DNA from 2 places in the Chenggangzhangella methanolivorans genome. Region 1 is predicted to be linked to the other one. Evidence: riboswitches for the same ligand, from Rfam matches in the RefSeq annotation. Region 1 holds a riboswitch; the other holds the start of a gene.
What was found. A riboswitch is a leader RNA that binds a small molecule or an ion and turns the genes downstream of it on or off. The one in region 1 is predicted to bind cobalamin.
Positions count from the first base shown of each region.

Region 2: another riboswitch for cobalamin. It lies ahead of ACFOWB_RS21605 (TonB-dependent receptor); the one in region 1 lies ahead of ACFOWB_RS16735 (CbtB domain-containing protein).

Region 1 is NZ_JBHRXS010000006.1:1,102,311-1,110,416, reverse strand. Features, by position in the region: gene cobN (cobaltochelatase subunit CobN) at 1-2,645, opposite strand, end outside; gene cobW (cobalamin biosynthesis protein CobW) at 2,783-3,820, opposite strand; gene cobU (bifunctional adenosylcobinamide kinase/adenosylcobinamide-phosphate guanylyltransferase) at 3,822-4,358, opposite strand; gene ACFOWB_RS16740 (CbtA family protein) at 4,362-5,108, opposite strand; gene ACFOWB_RS16735 (CbtB domain-containing protein) at 5,121-5,303, opposite strand; cobalamin riboswitch at 5,336-5,534, opposite strand; gene ACFOWB_RS16730 (hypothetical protein) at 5,585-5,959, opposite strand; gene ACFOWB_RS16725 (hypothetical protein) at 6,037-6,267, opposite strand; gene ACFOWB_RS16720 (porin) at 6,395-7,714, shown strand; gene ACFOWB_RS16715 (carbohydrate porin) at 7,995-8,106, shown strand, end outside.
Region 2 is NZ_JBHRXS010000015.1:152,286-160,391, forward strand. Features, by position in the region: gene ACFOWB_RS21595 (FAD-binding oxidoreductase) at 1-625, shown strand, start outside; gene ACFOWB_RS21600 (hypothetical protein) at 757-2,148, opposite strand; gene ACFOWB_RS21605 (TonB-dependent receptor) at 2,182-4,422, opposite strand; cobalamin riboswitch at 4,593-4,839, opposite strand; gene cobF (precorrin-6A synthase (deacetylating)) at 5,009-5,788, shown strand; gene ACFOWB_RS21615 (hypothetical protein) at 5,868-6,056, opposite strand; gene ACFOWB_RS21620 (hypothetical protein) at 6,204-7,157, opposite strand; gene ACFOWB_RS21625 (MipA/OmpV family protein) at 7,286-8,106, opposite strand, start outside.

The DNA of each region.
Region 1 (8,106 bases):
AGAAGGGTGAGGTGGGTCTCAGAGAGAGGTTCGTCATGCCCCGGCTCGTCCGGGGCATTGACCTCTGGCGCAGGCGCGGACGACCCAATCGCGCGTGGGAGCCGCTCCTTGGATCCTCCGGACAAACCGGGGGATGACGACGGAGACAGGGACGCCTCTTCCACCAGCAGCAGCGCCAACATTTCCAGCCGTTCGACCGTATCGCCGACCGTGCGCCACGGCGCGTCGGACACCTCTGCGAGCGCGTCCGATCTCGCTCCCTCCCACGCCGCCGCAAACTCCGGCGCAAGCGGATCGAAGCCGTCGAGCCCGAGATCCGCCGCGAGCGCCCGTGTCAGCGACGCGTCCCCCGGTCGAGAGCCGCGCGGGCTCCGCACCAGCGCCACAAGCAGTTCGGCGCGCGTCGTGCCCAGAGGAGAGCGGCCGAACACATGCAGTCCGTTGCGGACCTGAAGCTCCTTCACCTCGCACAGAAACGCGTCGAGCTTCGTCAGGGCGTCGTCGGGATCGTCGGCGATCGAAAAGCCGCAGTCGCGGTCGAGCCCGAGATCGGCGGCGCGGACAAGGATCTCCTTGGCGAGCGTCTTCGCCCGGCGCGGGTCGAGCCCTTCGGCTTCCGCGTATTCGTCCACCAGCGTCTCGATCTCGCGCAACGCGGCGGATCCTTCGGCGCGAGCGAGCGGCGGGGTCAGATGATCGACGATGACCGCCGAGGCTCGCCGTTTGGCCGCGGCGCCCTCGCCGGGGTCGTTGACGATGAACGGATAGACGTGGGGCAGGGGGCCGAGCGCGATCTCCGGAAAGCACTCGGCTGAAAGCGCGAGCGCCTTTCCGGGGAGCCATTCGAGATTTCCGTGCTTTCCGACATGCACGACGGCCTGAGCGCCGAAGTTCTGGCGCAGCCAGACATAGAAGGCGAGGTGGCCGTGGGGCGGCGGCAGGTCGGGGTCGTGATGCGCGGCCTTGGGATCGAGGTCGAAGCCGCGGCCGGGCTGGACGCCGAGAACGAGGTTTCCGTAGCGTCGAAGCGCGAGACGGAAGCTTTGCGAAGCGGCGTCGAAGCTCGGGTCGCTCTCGGGCGCGCCCCAGCGGGCGGCGATCTTTTCGCGGGCGACGAAGGGGATGCTGGCGAGGAAGCGCGTGTAGTCGGAGAGCGAAAGGCTCGCCGCATCCCGGCCGAAGCGAAGCGCAGAGCCGGGACCCGGATCCGCCAAGGCGGCCGAAGGGAACTCGTCGGTGGTCGCCTCGGTTTCATGCGGCGTCGGTTCTGGGTCCCGGCTCAAGGCCGGGACAAGGGGGCGGCGATTTTCGGGCTCGATGGCGGACTCGAGCGCCGCCGTCATCTCGGCCACCACCTCCGCGCCCGTCTCCGGCGCGCCGTCGGCCGCGTATCCGGCTTGGCGCAGGGCCTCGAGAATCACCGCCGTGCTTTCCGGCGTGTCGAGCCCGACACCGTTCGCAAGCCGCGCCGCGCCTGTCGGGTAATTCGCGAGAATCAGCGCGACGCGACGCTCGGTTCGCGGCGACGACCGCAGCCGCGACCAGTTGGCCGCAAGGTCCGCCACGAAGGCGACGCGGTCGGGGATCGGCTCCAGCGCCAGCACGTCGGTCTCGGTGGCGGGGTCGAAGCGTCCGGCCGACTTGAACGCCACGGCGCGCGTCAGCACGCGGCCGTCGATCTCGGGCAAGGCGACCGCCATCGCCAGGTCGCGGGCCGAAAGGCCTCGCGACGACGCCTCCCAGGCCGCGCGGTCGGAGCCGGAAAACACCAGTTGCAGCACCGGGGCGTCGGCCGAATCGAGCGGCGAGCCTTCCCAGGCCGCGCCAGGCTTGGAGACGGCGAAGGCGGTGGCGTTCAGCACGACGGCGGGCCGGACTTCCGCGAAGGTTTTCCGCACGAAGCTCGCGGCGGAGGCGTCCTTCAGCGACGAAACGTAGATCGGCAGCGGGCCGAGTCCGCGCGTGAGAAGCGCCTCGACCATGGCCTCGACCGGCGCGACGTCGCCCGCCTGGAACTGCGCGCGGTAGAACACGATCGGCGCCGCGACGGCGCCTTCCGGCCATTGCGCGCGAATGGCGTCCAGATCAGGCGATGGGAGGCCGGGCCAGAACAGGCCGGCGGCAGGCAGCGGCGCGGGATCGAGCGCGGACGGCGCGCCGTCGAGCCAGGCGCGGCAAGCCCGCAACGCCGCCGCGAGATTGTCCGGCCCGCCCTCGACGAGCGTCCGCCACAGCCGATCGGCCTCATCGGCGGGGACGGTCGAGCGCGAGACGAGATCTGGATCGGCGTTGCCGCAGCCGGGCATCACCGCGAGCTTCACGCCGTGGCGGCGGCAGATCCTCGCGGCCTCCTCGACGCCGTAGGGCCAGTAGGCCGCGCCGCCGAGGAGGCGCAGCACCAGCAGTTTCGAACGCGCCACCGTCTTCTCGAGAAAGAGGTCGACCGACATGTTGTGGCGCAGCCGCTGGAGGTTCGCGAGCCGCAAGCTCGGCGCGTCCGCCCCGAGAGCCGCATGGGCGCGCGCGAGACCCGCGATCTCCGTGTCGGCCGCGGAGACGATGACGACGTCGGCCGGAGAGAGGTCGAGATCGACCGCCTCCGTTCCGTCGCCGATCGGCGTCCCTTGGGCTTTGAGGAGATGCATTCAGACGCTCCAGTGCGCGCTTCGAGACGCGCCTTTGGCGCTCCTCAGCATGAGGAGCGTTGAGGCGATGGAGAGGCGCGAGCTTTCCTCATGCTGAGGAGGCGGCGGCGCGGCCGTCTCGAAGCACGCAGTCGGTCTCAGCCCCTCAACGCTGCGGCGATCGCCGCCTGGTCGACGCCCTTTTCGCCGATCACCACGAGGCGACCCTCGCGGCTCTCTTCGGCGCGCCAGGGGCGGTCGAAATAGGTTTCGATCCGCGTCCCCACGGCTTGCACGACGAGCCGGGCGGACTTGTTCTTGACCGCCACGAAGCCTTTCAGCCGGAGAACGTCGTGGGCGTCCAGCACATGGCGCACCCGCGCTTCCAGTTCGGCGGCGTCGGCGGCCTCGGACGTCGGCGCGATGAAGCTCTCGAAGTCGTCGTGGTCGTGCTGGACCTCGCCCTCCATCTCATGGGTGGTGGGGCGGCTCTCGATCTTGTCCTCGACGCCGGACGCGATGCCGAGGAGGACGTCGGCGGGCAGCGCGCCGCGCGCCGCCGAGACCACGCGCACGCCGTCGCTGGAATGTTCGAGAACGGCGGCGCGCACCGAGGCGATCTCGGCTTCGGTCAGCATGTCGGCCTTGTGCACCACAAGCAGATCGGCGGCGCGCACCTGGTCCTCGAACAGCTCCTCGATCGGGTCCTCGTGGTCGAGATTGGGATCCGCGGCGCGCTGGGCGGCGAGCGCCTCCTCGTCATGGGCGAAGCGACCCTCGCGGACCGCCGGACCGTCGATGACCGTCACGACGCCGTCGACCGTGACGCGGGTCGCGATTTCGGGCCAGCGAAACGCCCTGACCAGCGGCTGCGGCAGCGCGAGGCCCGAGGTCTCGATGACGATGTGGTCGACGGCCTGCGGGCGGGCGAGAATCTTCTCCATCGCAGGGATGAAGTCGTCCGCCACCGTGCAGCAGATGCAGCCGTTGGCGAGCTCGACGATGTCGTCCTCGTCGCAGGCCTCGCTCGCGCAGGCCTTCAGCACCTCGCCGTCGACTCCGACATCGCCGAACTCGTTGACGATCAACGCGATTTTTCGGCCGCCGGCGTTCTCCAGCAGGTGGCGGATGATCGTGGTCTTGCCGGCGCCGAGAAAGCCCGTGACGACGGTGGCGGGGATCTTGTGGTCGCTCATGTCATGGCTCCTTCGGGAGCTTGAGATCGAGAGGAAGGCCGGCGACCACAAGCGTCACGCGGTCCGCGACCGCGGCCACGCGCTGGTTCAGCCGGCCCTGATGGTCGCGAAACGCGCGGCCGAGGGCGTTTTCGGGCACGATCCCGGAGCCGACCTCGTTCGAGACGAGGATCGCGGGGCCGGTGAGCAGGGACACGCCGGTCACAAGCTCGTCGATCGCCGCCTCGACGTCTCGGCCGGCCAGCATCACGTTGGACAGCCAGAGCGTCAGGCAGTCGACGAGGACGATTCGCGTCCCGCCGGCCGAAGCGGCCAGCGCCGTCGCGAGATCGGACGGCGCGTCGACCGTGGTCCAGCCGCCGTCCCGTCTCTCCCGATGATGCGCGATGCGCTCCGCCATCTCGTCGTCGAACGGCTGGGCGGTCGCGACATAGGTGCGCGCGAGGCCGCTTCGCAGGGCGAGGTCCTCGGCGAAGCGGCTCTTTCCGGAGCGCGCGCCGCCGAGGATCAGCGTGAGGGCCCGCGGCGCGGGCGCCATCGATCAGGCCTTGCCGAAGCGCGGCCGGACTGCGCCCGCAAGCGCCCCGAGCGCCGCCCAGAACACGAAGCCCGTGACGATGACCGCGACGACGAAGCCGTGCTCGAGGTCGTGGGGAATCGCGGGCGGGGCAGGGGGCTTCGGCGCGCCGATGACATGCGGCGCAGCGATGAGCGCGACCGCGGCCAGAGCCGCGAGAGGGGCGCGCGAGAAAGCGATGAGCGCCAGTCCCGCCGCCGTCGCGACCGCCGTTCCCACCCACCAGATCTGGCGGTCCATCAAGGCCGCGCCTTCGACGCCAGGGGCCTCGGGCGGAAGGCTGACCGAGGGAGCGAGCGTAAAGACCACGAAGCCTGCAAGGCCCCAGAGCAGGCCCTCGCGCCAGGACGACAGGCCGCCCCTGAGCTCGCTCGCCGCGACGAGGAGCAACGAGAAGCCGACGCCCGCGACGATGTTGGCGACCAGCGTCCAGGCGAATCGCTCCGCGCCGTCCGCCGGCTCCCATTCGTCCGCGCCGTGCTGATGCGCTGCGGCTGCTGCTTCTTCCTGCGCTGTCAGGGCCGCATGGTCATGCTCGCCGGCTGCGGCGTGGTCATGCGGCTTGGCTGCGGCCTCGGCGTTCGATTGCTCGATGACTTCCGCCTTCACGATGAGCGGCTGGGTGCCGAACTGCTGAAGCGCGGTGAGCACGAGCCCGGCCAGCACGCCGGCGAGCGCCGCCGTGAAGACGATGTTCCGGAAAATGTTCAACGGACTTGCCCCTTAGTGGCAGGGGAAGCCGATCGAGTGGCGCTGGTCGTGCGCAGCGTTGTGCAGCGCGGGGACCGAAGCGAATCCGGCTCCGGCGATCACCACCACGCCGAGGAGGAAAGCCGACAGGATCGGCGCGAGGCGGGCGGGCGCAAGATCCGCGGCGCTCGAGGAGTTTGCGGTGACGTTCGACATGTCTGCCTCGCTTGGCCCTCCCACCGAGGGCCCTTGGGGTTGCTCGTCCGGCAGGTCTCCTGGCTTGCGGGTCGCAGCATGCGCGCCGGCCTTCCCGGGTCGAAAGCCCAGTGGCCAAAGTCGACGCGCCGCTCGCCGCTCACAGTTGCGGGGGCAGCTCCGGACTCGAGGCGCATGTCCTCCCACCGGATTCCCTCTTCGTCCCTTGCGGGAGCCGAAGCGAATGAGCGAGGCCTAGCAGAGCAGGCGGCGGCCGACAATCGGACGAATCGCCGTGACGCTTATCCCTTCCAGGCCGCCCAGCCGAGCTCGAACGGTCCAGGGAAGGCGCCGGCGCCGACCGCCGCGGTCTCCCAGAGGAATATGACGAGCCACAGGGTCGCCAGGGGAACCGCGACCCGCCGGAGCGTCTCGCCCGTCCGCCCTCGTGCGCGGGTTCGAGCGAGCGCCGTCGTGACAAACGCAAGCGCTGCGGCGATCCCCGCCACGACGATCCAGTATTGAGCGTTCGCCGCCCCTTCGATCGTGCGGGCGTGCCCGACCCCGATGACCGACAGCGCCACGAGCGACAGAAACGCGAGCAGGCTGCCGAGAAAGGCGGCCTTGCTTGCGGAGCGCTCTTCACCCGGCGCTTCGGGACGGTCGATGTCTGGCATGGCGGGATCTCTTCGCGCGGCGTGCGCCCGGTCCTTACCCTTCCGTCGCGCGGGCAGCCAGCGCGACAGGCCGACCGTCAGGTTTCCGAAATAAGGCGAAGCAGTCCGGCCCGCCGGGCAATTGTGGCGCGCGCGATCTTCTTGCGGTGACACAAAAGCGGCGGTGCGCCGGCTCGCTTTTCAGGCAGAAGGCCAACATTTGAGTGGCATTCCAGCCACAGCGGGATCCAAAGGTCGGATTTGGAACCGTCACAATCGTGATCTCGCTTGCGCCGGGCGCCGCCACGAATATGGTCGTCCTGCGACACGGGGCCTCGGCCAGAGAGTCGCGATCGTCGGGGGATCGGCGGTCATCACCGAATTTTATGTCACGCCGGTCGGGCCGGCGAAGGCTGGGTGTTTGCGCCCGCCGAACGGGGTTTGGAGGACTTCCTAATGAAACTGGTCAAGAGCCTGGTGCTCGGTTCGGCCGCCGCTCTCGTCACCATGACGGGCGTCGCGAACGCGGCTGACCTTCCGGGCGCCGAGCCCGTCGACTACGTCAAGGTCTGCGACATCAAGGGCAGCACGGGCTTCTTCTACATCCCGGGCACCGAGACCTGCCTCCAGATCGGCGGCTTCGCCCGCCTCGAAATGACCTCGGGCGAAGTGCTCGACCGTCCGAACCTCACCAACAAGAAGGACGAGTTCAACCAGACCGGTTACCGCGTCCGCGCTCGCGTTTGGTTCGACGCCCGCACCGACACCGAGTATGGCGCGCTCCGCACCTTCGTCCGCCTGCAGTTCCAGCGCGAGACCGGCACCGCCAACACCACTGACCGCCGCGCGCAGATCCAGAACGCCAACTTCGGCGACGACGCGCTGTTCGACCAGGCCTTCGTGCAGTTCGCCGGCCTGACCGCCGGTGTCACGGACTCCTTCTGGGACTTCAAGCCCTACACCACCTTCCAGAACCCCTTCATCTCGGACCGCACCCTCGCGGTTCTGGCCTACACGATGAAGGTCGGCGACTTCTCGGCGAGCGTCTCGCTCGAAGACAAGACCGCCCGCTACTTCAGCACCAACGACTCGCTCAACAACGCCGGCCAGCAGATCCCGGACATCGTCGCCAACCTGCGCGTCAAGCAGGGCTGGGGCGAGGCTCAGCTCTCGGGCGTTCTGCACCGCATCGAGCCGGGCAGCGAAAACCGCCTCGTTCCGGTCGGCTCGCTCGCCGGCACGGACAAGGAGTGGGGCTGGGGCGTTCAGGGCGGCGTCAAGCTGAACCTGCCGACCGCTAACACCTCTGACGCCAAGGGCGACTTCATCTGGGCGCAGGCCGCCTACACCGACGGCGCGGGCGTCTCGTACAACGGCTTGACCGACAACAACATCGGCTCGGGCCAGACCCAGAACATCGTCAACAACTTCCAGCCGATCTTCGATTGGGTGGGCGTGAACGGCAAGGTCCAGAAGACCCAGGTCTTCAACGCCAACCTCGGCGTGCTGCACTACTGGTCGCCGAAGTGGCGCTCGACCCTGCAGGCCAGCTACGCCCAGGTGAAGTACAACAACGCGGTCGCCAACGCCGGCATCGCCGACGACTGGAAGGCCGGCACGATCACCGGCAACCTGGTCTGGTCGCCGGTCAAGAAGCTCGATATCGGCGGCGAAGTCGTCTACGTGAAGAACCTCAAGAAGGCCGACGTCGGCTACACCGGCCCGAAGGACAAGGACGCCTTCATCGGCCGTCTCCGCGTCCAGCGCGACTTCTGATCGTCCTTCACGATCAACGCTCAAACGGAAAGGCCCCGGTTCGCCGGGGCCTTTTTCGTTTTAAGGACTGGCGTCCTTCCGGTTTAGAAAAGATCCATAAGCCACAGCGTCGGCCAATCGCCTGCGGGCGGTCGCTCGACGCTTTCGAGCCGGTCACGGAACCGTTATCTTTTCTTCTCTGCTCGGATCCGGTCTTGGCGCGCCCTGCGCTCGACGGATCGGCACCAGCCATGCTCCGCATCTGTCGCTGCGGACCTCTGTCGATCGGGGGATCGAACACATGCAGAAAGCCTCGTCGCGCGCAGGTCTCCTGTCCGCCGCCGCAGCGCTCACCCTCGTCGCAGCGGGAGCTCTCGGCGTGCGCGCCGAGGACGCGCCGCCGAACTATGCGG
Region 2 (8,106 bases), on a different contig from region 1:
CGATCAGCTCGCCGCGCAGACGCTCGGCCTGTTCTACGGAGAGGAAAGCGCCTTCCGCGAGCTGATCCAGCCGCTGTTTCGCCAGCGCGCGCCGGCGCGCGCCTACATCAAGCAGATGAGCTACTGGGAGGCGCGCGACTATCTGGTGACCGACGACCCGGAAGGGTTCTTCGACGTCCGCTCGAGCATGGTGCGGGAGCAACTGGCCGCCGACGCCCTGGAGGCGTCGTTGTCCTGGATGACGAAATGGCCCGGCGGCTCGATCGCGCAATCGAACATGGGCATTCTGTTCGCGATCGGCGGCGCGGTCGGCGACAAAAAGCCTGACGAGACCGCCTATGCGCACCGCGGCTCCAACTTCATCTTCGAGATGGAGCGGGCATGGTCGCCGCTCGATCCGCCGGATCTGGTGGAGAAGCAGGCCCGCTGGCTCGACGACTATTTCGCCGACATGCAGCGCTTCGTGCTTCCGCGGTCCTATGTGAACTTCCCCGACCGGACGCTGAAGGACTGGCGGCAGGCCTATTACGGCGACAACCTTGCGAGGCTGAGCACGGTGAAGCGTCACTACGACCCCGAAAATCTGTTCCGGTTCGAGCAGAGCATCCCGCTGTCGCCGGCGTAAGGCCCGGCGGGCGAAGTCGGGGCCGCGTCGCGAGGCGAAGCGTCTTCGGCTTGGCCCTTCGAGGCGCGGCCTGCGGCGGCCGCGCCTGTGCTCAGGGCGTCAGAGGCGGCCTGCGCCGCCCGACGTTTGCGTCACTTGCCGCCCGACAGCAGCCGCTCGACCTGCGCCCGCTCGGCGGGGCTCAGCTCCGGCTTGCCGTTCGAGACGGCGCGCGAGGCCTGCCCGATCGGGGTCGCAGAGGCCTGGACCGGCGAGCGGTAGCCGCGCAGCGTCGTGACGCCGCCTTTCGCTCCCACATAAGCGAAGTCGTTGATGTTGTCGTACGGGTCGCCCGACGAGATCAGGCTGCCCGGATTGAGCGTCAGCGTGGCGGCGGGCGTCTTCGTCTTCGAGGCGTCGTAGACGAGGATCTCGCTGCCGCGTCCGAAATAGATCCGGTCGTTGTCCGGCACATACTGCGCCGCCCAGAAATAGCCCGGCGCGCCGGCGCTGAAGTCGTTGATCACCTTGAAGTTCTCGAAGTTCGTCGTGCTGACGAGCTGCCCCGTCATCGTGAAGTTGGCGTCATAGGCGCCGAGCAGGACATAGGCGGTCGAGCCCTTGAAGCTGATGTCGCGGATATCGTAGGGGCGATCCTTGGAGGGCTTCAGCACGTTCTTGACCTTGGCGGTCGAGAGGTCCGCGGCGTCGCCCGCGATCCTCTGGAGGCGCGAGGCCTTGCTGTAGCTGCCGCCGCCCTGCGAGCCGCCGATGCCGGCGACGTAGAGGTCCGAGCCGTTCGCCGCGATCGCGAAGGCGTTCTTCACGAGGCCGGCGTTGTAATCGCCCTCCTTCAGCGTGATCGACTTGCCGCCCTTGACGGTGAAGCGCGCCAGCAGGCTGTCGGCGTAGTTCGAGAACGAGCCGTCGGGGAAGGCGAACAGCACGTAGAGCGTGTCGTTCACGACGACGATCGCCTGGCCGCGGGCGGCGAAGCCCTCCGGGGTGAGGCGCGCGGGAAGCGAATAGGTGACGCCCGTCTCGGCGAAGGTTCCCTTCGCGATCTCGACCACGCGGGCGTTGTCGTAGTCGAGCGCGTAGAGATATTTGCCGAGGCGGACGAGCCCGGACATGTTGCGCACGTTCGACCAGGTCGGGCTCGCGCTCGGCAGCGGGTTCGTGGCGGGCGCGGCGTTGTAGATGTATGTGGGCGGGATCGCGCCCGGCGCCGAGACGCGGTCGGTCACCGCGATGCGGAACTTGCCGTCGGCCGGAACCACGCCCTCGACGATCGGATCGCCGCCGAGGCCGGTGCGCAGATTGCGGATGACGGTGACGGCGCTTCCGTCGTCGCGGATGCGGCCGGCCATGCCCTGCGGGCCGCCATTGTAGGTGTAGACCGTGTAGGCGGCGTAGCCCGTGGCGTCCTGGGCGCTTGCGGACGGCGCGGCGGCGAGGCAGAGCGCCGCGAGCCCGCTTGCGACGAGGGCCTTGAGCGGTCCGCCCTCCGTCCGGCGAGAGGCGTGAAGCGAGACTTCAGTCATGTTTATGCTCTCCATGTGAAAAATCGTTCGCCGTCAGAACGTCATCGTCGCGGTCGCGTAGACCGTGCGGCCTTGCTGCGGGTAATAGACGTTCGGTCGCAGATCCCAGTACTTTGGCTCTGACGTCGTCGGGTCCTGATGCAGCAGAAGTCCCGAAAACCTCTGCTTCGGACCGCGATTGAAGATGTCGGTGACGCCGCCAGAGATCTTGAGGCCGTTCTCGAACCGATAGTGCGATCCGAGATCGATCGTGGTGAGCGGCTCCTCATAGGCCTGCTTCTCCCGCGCGAACTGCGCGTGGTAGACGCGGCCCACGTAACGAAGCTCGGCGAAGGTCGTGAGCGCGCCCTCGAGGAAGTGGACGTTGAGGCGGGCGTTGGCGCTAAAGTCCGGATTGCGCAGGACGCGGAGCTTGCCGTCGACGACGCGCGCGTCGGTCCCGCCGAAGAAATAATAGGTGCCCTTGACGTAGCGGCCGTCCTGCAGCGTGCCGGCGAGATGAAGGTCGGCCCGGTCGCCGAAGGCGAGGTTCCCCTCGAACTCCAGGCCCCGCGTCAATGTCGTGCCAGAGTTGACGTATCTCGCGCCGGCGGGCGTCTGGTAGAATGTGATGGCGTCTTCGGTCCGGCGCTGGAAATAGGTGAGGCGGAAACCGCCCTTCCAGTCGCCGCAGAGCGCGCCGGTCCAGCCGAACCCCGAGTCGAAATTCGTCCCGTGCTCGCGCTTGAGCTGGCGGGCCTTCTTCGTGCTGTCGAGGTCGGGCGAGACGTAAACGCCGTCTCCGTAGATCTCGTAGAAGCTCGGGTAGCGGTTGTACGTGCCCGTGTTCGCGAACACCTCCCAGCCGTCGAACAGGCGCTTCTTGGCGCTGAGGCTCCAGCTCGGCTTCCAGCCGTAGTCGCCGGAGGCGCCGCCGAGCGGCGACAGGCGGCTGCCGAGGACCGGACCGTCGAGCTTTTCGAGGCGGCCGACGGGCGTGACCTCGAGGTCGCCGAGCGGACGGACCGTGATCGTGTCCTGCGCCTGGATCGTGCTGCGCCGGCGGGGAAAGCGGGTCAGCAGATCGCTGCCCTCGCGGTCGCTCGCATCGGCGTAGAGCGTCTCCCAGAGCTGCTCGGCCCGCACTTCCAGCCGGTGGCCGAGCGCCCAGTCCTTGCCGAGTTCGTAGGCCGCGTCGCCCGAGATCCCGTAGCGGCGCGTGCGGTAGTCCGACCAGATCGCGCCGACGCCCTGGAACCCGACCATGTCGAGGTTCCGGTAGCGTTTCGACTGGTCCATGAAGGTGCCGGTCGCGCCGACGGTGAGGTCGCCGAACGTGTCGCGCCAGCCGAAGGCGCCGTTGTGTTCGCTGACGCGCTGACGGCGGCGCTCGCTGTCGACGCCCGTGATCGGCGGATCCTTGACGTCCTCCCACCGAAGCGCGCCGAGATCGACCGCCGTCGGCATGAAGCGCTCCATGGCGTTGTAGGACCACTTCGCGAAGACGGTCTCGTTCTGCCACTTCAGGAGGCCGTTGGCCTTCTCGTAGTCGTTGTTGAGGCGGGTGCGGTCGGTCGGGCGCTGCGAGTTCGGATTGCGCTGCGCATAGGTGGTGCCGTCCGAATAGACGATCCGGTCCAGCGACCTGACGGCGTATTTCGTGTAGTCGAAATCGCCCGTGCTCTTCTCGCCGTCGACGCCGATGAGCAGCGTGCCGCCGGCAAGCGGGGCGGTGACGCTGCCCGAAGCCTGCCGCCCGCCGAAGGAGCGCCCGCCCGCCGAGGCGCTCGAGCGCGCCTGGTCCGGCCGCTTCGTCACGATGTTGATCGCGCCGCCGAGCGGAGCTCCGGAAAACCGGGCCGGCGTCGTGCCGCGATAGACCTCGACCCGTTCGACGTTCGACATCGGGATCGTGGAGATGTCGGTCGCGGCCTCGCTCGCCGTGTTGTACGGCACGCCGTCGATGTAGATGTTCACCTGGCTGGGCGAGGAGCCGCGGATGCTGGCGGTGGTGTACTGGCCGGTGCCCGCCACCCGGCGCGCATAGACGCCGGGGATCTGGTCCAGCAGGTCGGGCAGAGACTTGTGCTCGCCCTTCACGTCGTCGGGATAGACGACCGAGACCTCGCCCGGCGACTGGACGTCCTTCAGCTTCGGCTCGTCGCCCACGACCGTGATGGTCTCGAGCTGCGTCGCCTCTTCGGCGTCCTCCGCGCTCTGGGCGAACGCCGGCGCGACCAGTCCGAGGGCGGCCGACAAGGCGCCCGCCGCACGCAAGGTCATGCCGAAGTTCATCGCGTCGTCCCCGCGCCTTGCGACTCGAGCGGGGGACTCCGTGGATCACGGTCGGCGCGTTTCGGGCGGATCGGCGCATGGGCCCGCCAGAACGAACCGATGCGGCCCCCGCCGCACCGTTGTCGCTCAGACGGACGAAGCCGCGCCCCGGCCATCCCCTGGGCCGCGGCAAGAGCGATCGGACGCCGGCAGGTCTCCTGGCTCGCGGGTCACGGCCCGACGCGCTGGCCTTCCCGGATCGGCTCCGACTCGCGGATCCCTTCCAGTGGCCGGAAGCTCAGGGCCTCGCCCCGCTTCCAACGCGCATCGAACTCGCCGCTTACAGTTGCAGGGACAGCCTCGGAATTGAGCGACACGTCGCTCTCACCGAGTTCCCAATTAAGCTTCTTTCGAAGCGCCGACGTGATCGAAGCCTTCGGCGCGAGCCGAAGACAGAGGCGACGCTAGCTGTCCGCGATCGTCTTCGCAATCGGACTTACGGCGTTCGCGCAGCCGTGATCGAACCGTCCATCGGATCTCGCGCTTTGCGGCCCGAGCCGCTACCAGTCGCGCTTCGACACGCCGGACGGCGGCTGCGGGAGGGCGCATGCCCAAGACGATCAAGATCATCGGCATCGGCGCGGGCGACCCCGACCATCTCACCATCCAGGCCGTGAAGGCGCTGAGCCAGGTCGACGTCGTCTTCCTGATGGACAAGGGCCCGGCCAAGGAGAAGCTCAACGCGCTGCGGAAGAAGATCTGCGCGCGGCACATGGGCGAGCGCGCCTATCGCTTCGTGGACGCGGCCAACCCCGAGCGGGAGCGCGAGGGCGACTATCTCGCGGCCGTCGCCGATCTCAACGCGCGCAAACAGGCGGTGTTCGAGCGTCTCATCGCAGCGGAGCTCAGGGACGGCGAATGCGGGGCCTTCCTCGTCTGGGGCGACCCTTCGCTTTACGACAGCACGATCCGGCTCGTCGAAGCGATCGCGGCGTCGGGACGCCATGATCTCGACTGGGACGTGATCCCCGGGATCACCAGCGTCCAGGCGCTGACCGCACGGCACCGCACGACGCTGAACGCGATCGGCCGCGCGGTCACGATCACGCCCGGGCGACGTCTGGCCGAGCGGTTTCCGGACGGGGTCGACAGCGTGGTGGTGATGCTCGACGCCGAAAACGCCTTCAGGCGGCTCCGCGAAGACGACGTCGACATCTACTGGGGCGCCTATGTCGGCACGCCGGACGAGATCCTGATCGCGGGAAAACTCGACGACGTCGCCGGCGAGATCGAGCGCGTCAGGGCCGAGGCCCGCGCGGCTCACGGCTGGATCATGGACAGCTATCTGTTGCGCCGTCCGACGGTTGCGGACAAAACGTCCGACTGACCCGTCCGCAGGACGTCGACCGCCGTGCGGGCGCGCTTCGCATCTCGCGCGAATGGCGTCGTCGAAACCGTGTCGGCGGTCAGCTCGCCGCGGCGGCCCGCTTCTTCACCGGCTCCGCAGTCCGCGGCGCGACCCGGGCTCGCAGGCTCAGCTCGACATGAACTTCGCGGGTCGGGAACGGTTCGGCGTCGTTGTGCGCGACAGCCGCGTCCGCCGGGAAAGCGGACTGCTCGCGGCCGCGATAGGCGACCGGGCTCTTGCTGGCCATTTCATCCTCCCTGGCGGCCGACTGGGCCGCCAACGCCCGAGGATTGACGATCAGCGTTAACGCGTTGTCAACGCGAGGCGGGCGTCGACGGCCGCGTGGCTCCGCTTCTGTTGCGGAAGCGTCACGCGGCCGTCAAGAGCGGAGAGCTCAGACGCGTCGGTTGAACAGCGACCCGATCACGGCGCCCAATCCGCCGGACGGCGGGGTGGAGCCGGACGAAGACGAGGAGCCCGTCGACGAGCTCGAGCCGGTCTGCGTCGTCGGCGTCGTGGACGGGGACGACGGCGCAGGCGAGGTCTGCGCCGGAGCCGCAGGCGTCGGAGCGGGCGCGGCCGGGGCCGGCTGCGCGGCGACGGGCTCCGTCGGAGCCGGGGCCGGTTCCGGGCTCGCAGCCACAGGCGCCGGGGCGACGGCGACCGGGGCCGCCGCGGGCTCGCTCGGCGCAGGCGCGGGCTGAGGCGTCGGGATCGTCACCGCGACGATGGGAGCCGGCGTTTCGTCCGCGGGCTCGACGACCGGTTCGGCGGGGACCGTCGCCACAGGCGCAGGCGTCGCCGGGCTCGGCTCGGCCTGGCTGGGCGCCGGCTGGCTGGAAACGGGCTGGAGGATCGCCGGGGCGGGCGCGGGCGTCGTCGGCTGGATCGTCGGCTGCGCGACGACGGCGACGGGCTGGACCGCAGCGGTCTGCTGGGCCGGGCTCGAGGCCGCCGGGACGGCCGCGGCTGCGCTCGCCTCCGGCTGGACGGCCGCCGCGGCGCTCGTACGCGTGGTCTCGACATAGCCGACATTCGCCAGCATTTCGTCGACGGACTTCACCTTCTCGCCGCCGCCGTCGGCCGCCGCCGCGGGTTCGGCGGCCGCCGCCACCGCCGCCGCCTTCGCCGAAGCGATCAGCTTGGAGACACGGTCGATACCGACCGTCGGGGTCTGGAGCGCGCCGAACAAGGCGGAGGTGCGCTGCGCGGCCGCAGCGGCGCGGTCGGAGGCGTCGTCCCGGCTCTCCGTCTTCGACGTGCGGACCGTGTCCGCGTTCGACGACCGCGTGGAAGAGGTGCGCGAGGAATAAGGATCGGACTGCGAGGAAATCGGACTGATCGACATGGCGTCCCCCACACGGCCTCCGAATGGAGACCGCAACGCCGCAGATCTGGCACGAGACCCCTCACGGCCTCGCTTCAAAATTCAATAGAATTTTAGGGACTTGTCGTTTTCTGGCGCGACTCGGCCGCTTACCAGTCGACGCCGAACGAATAGGACAGGCCCGCGCCCGCCGTGAACGCGTCCTTGGTGCCGAGCTTCTTGGCCACCGGGCTGTCTGCGGCTTCGCCGACGAGGCGGTTGTAGGCGCCGAACGCGGTCACGCTCCACGCGTCGCTCACGTCATAGGTGACGGCCCCGGCCGCGCCCACGGACTTCACGCCGCCCTTGGCCTTATACGGCGTGATCCGGCCGTTGGCCGCGGCTTCGCTCGCCGAGACGCCGAAATACTCGTTCATGAAGTCGCTGTCGCCGATCTCCATGCGCGGTCCGAGCGACACCGTGAAGGCGCCGAACTTCTGGATGTAGTCGGCCGAGACGTTGCCGACGAAGCCCTCATGGCCCCACACGCCGTGGCGAAGCTCGCCGCGGATGCGGAACACGTCGACCGGATAGACCTCGACGAACGCGCCGGGCTCGATCGCCCAGTCGATGTCCTTCATACCGAAGAACTTCTTTACGTCGCTCGAATCGCGCTCGCCGCGGATGCGGGCCACGGGGCCCATCTGGAACCACGGCGTGTCGATCACCGCGAAGCCGAAGCCGTCGTCCGGCGCGCCAAACTTCCAGGGCTGGCCGGGACGGCGGATGCTGAGGCCGGGATAGCCGGACAGGCCGTATTTCGCCGCGCCCTCGAACTCGGGCTGAACGACGGCGGTGCCCTTGAGGGTCACGATCCAGCCTTCGTTCACGGCGGCGGCGGCCACAGGCGCGTCGATGGCCGGCATGTCGGCCGCAAACGCCGACGCCGAACCGAGCGCGGCGAGCGAGACGACCGTGGCGACGACGCGGA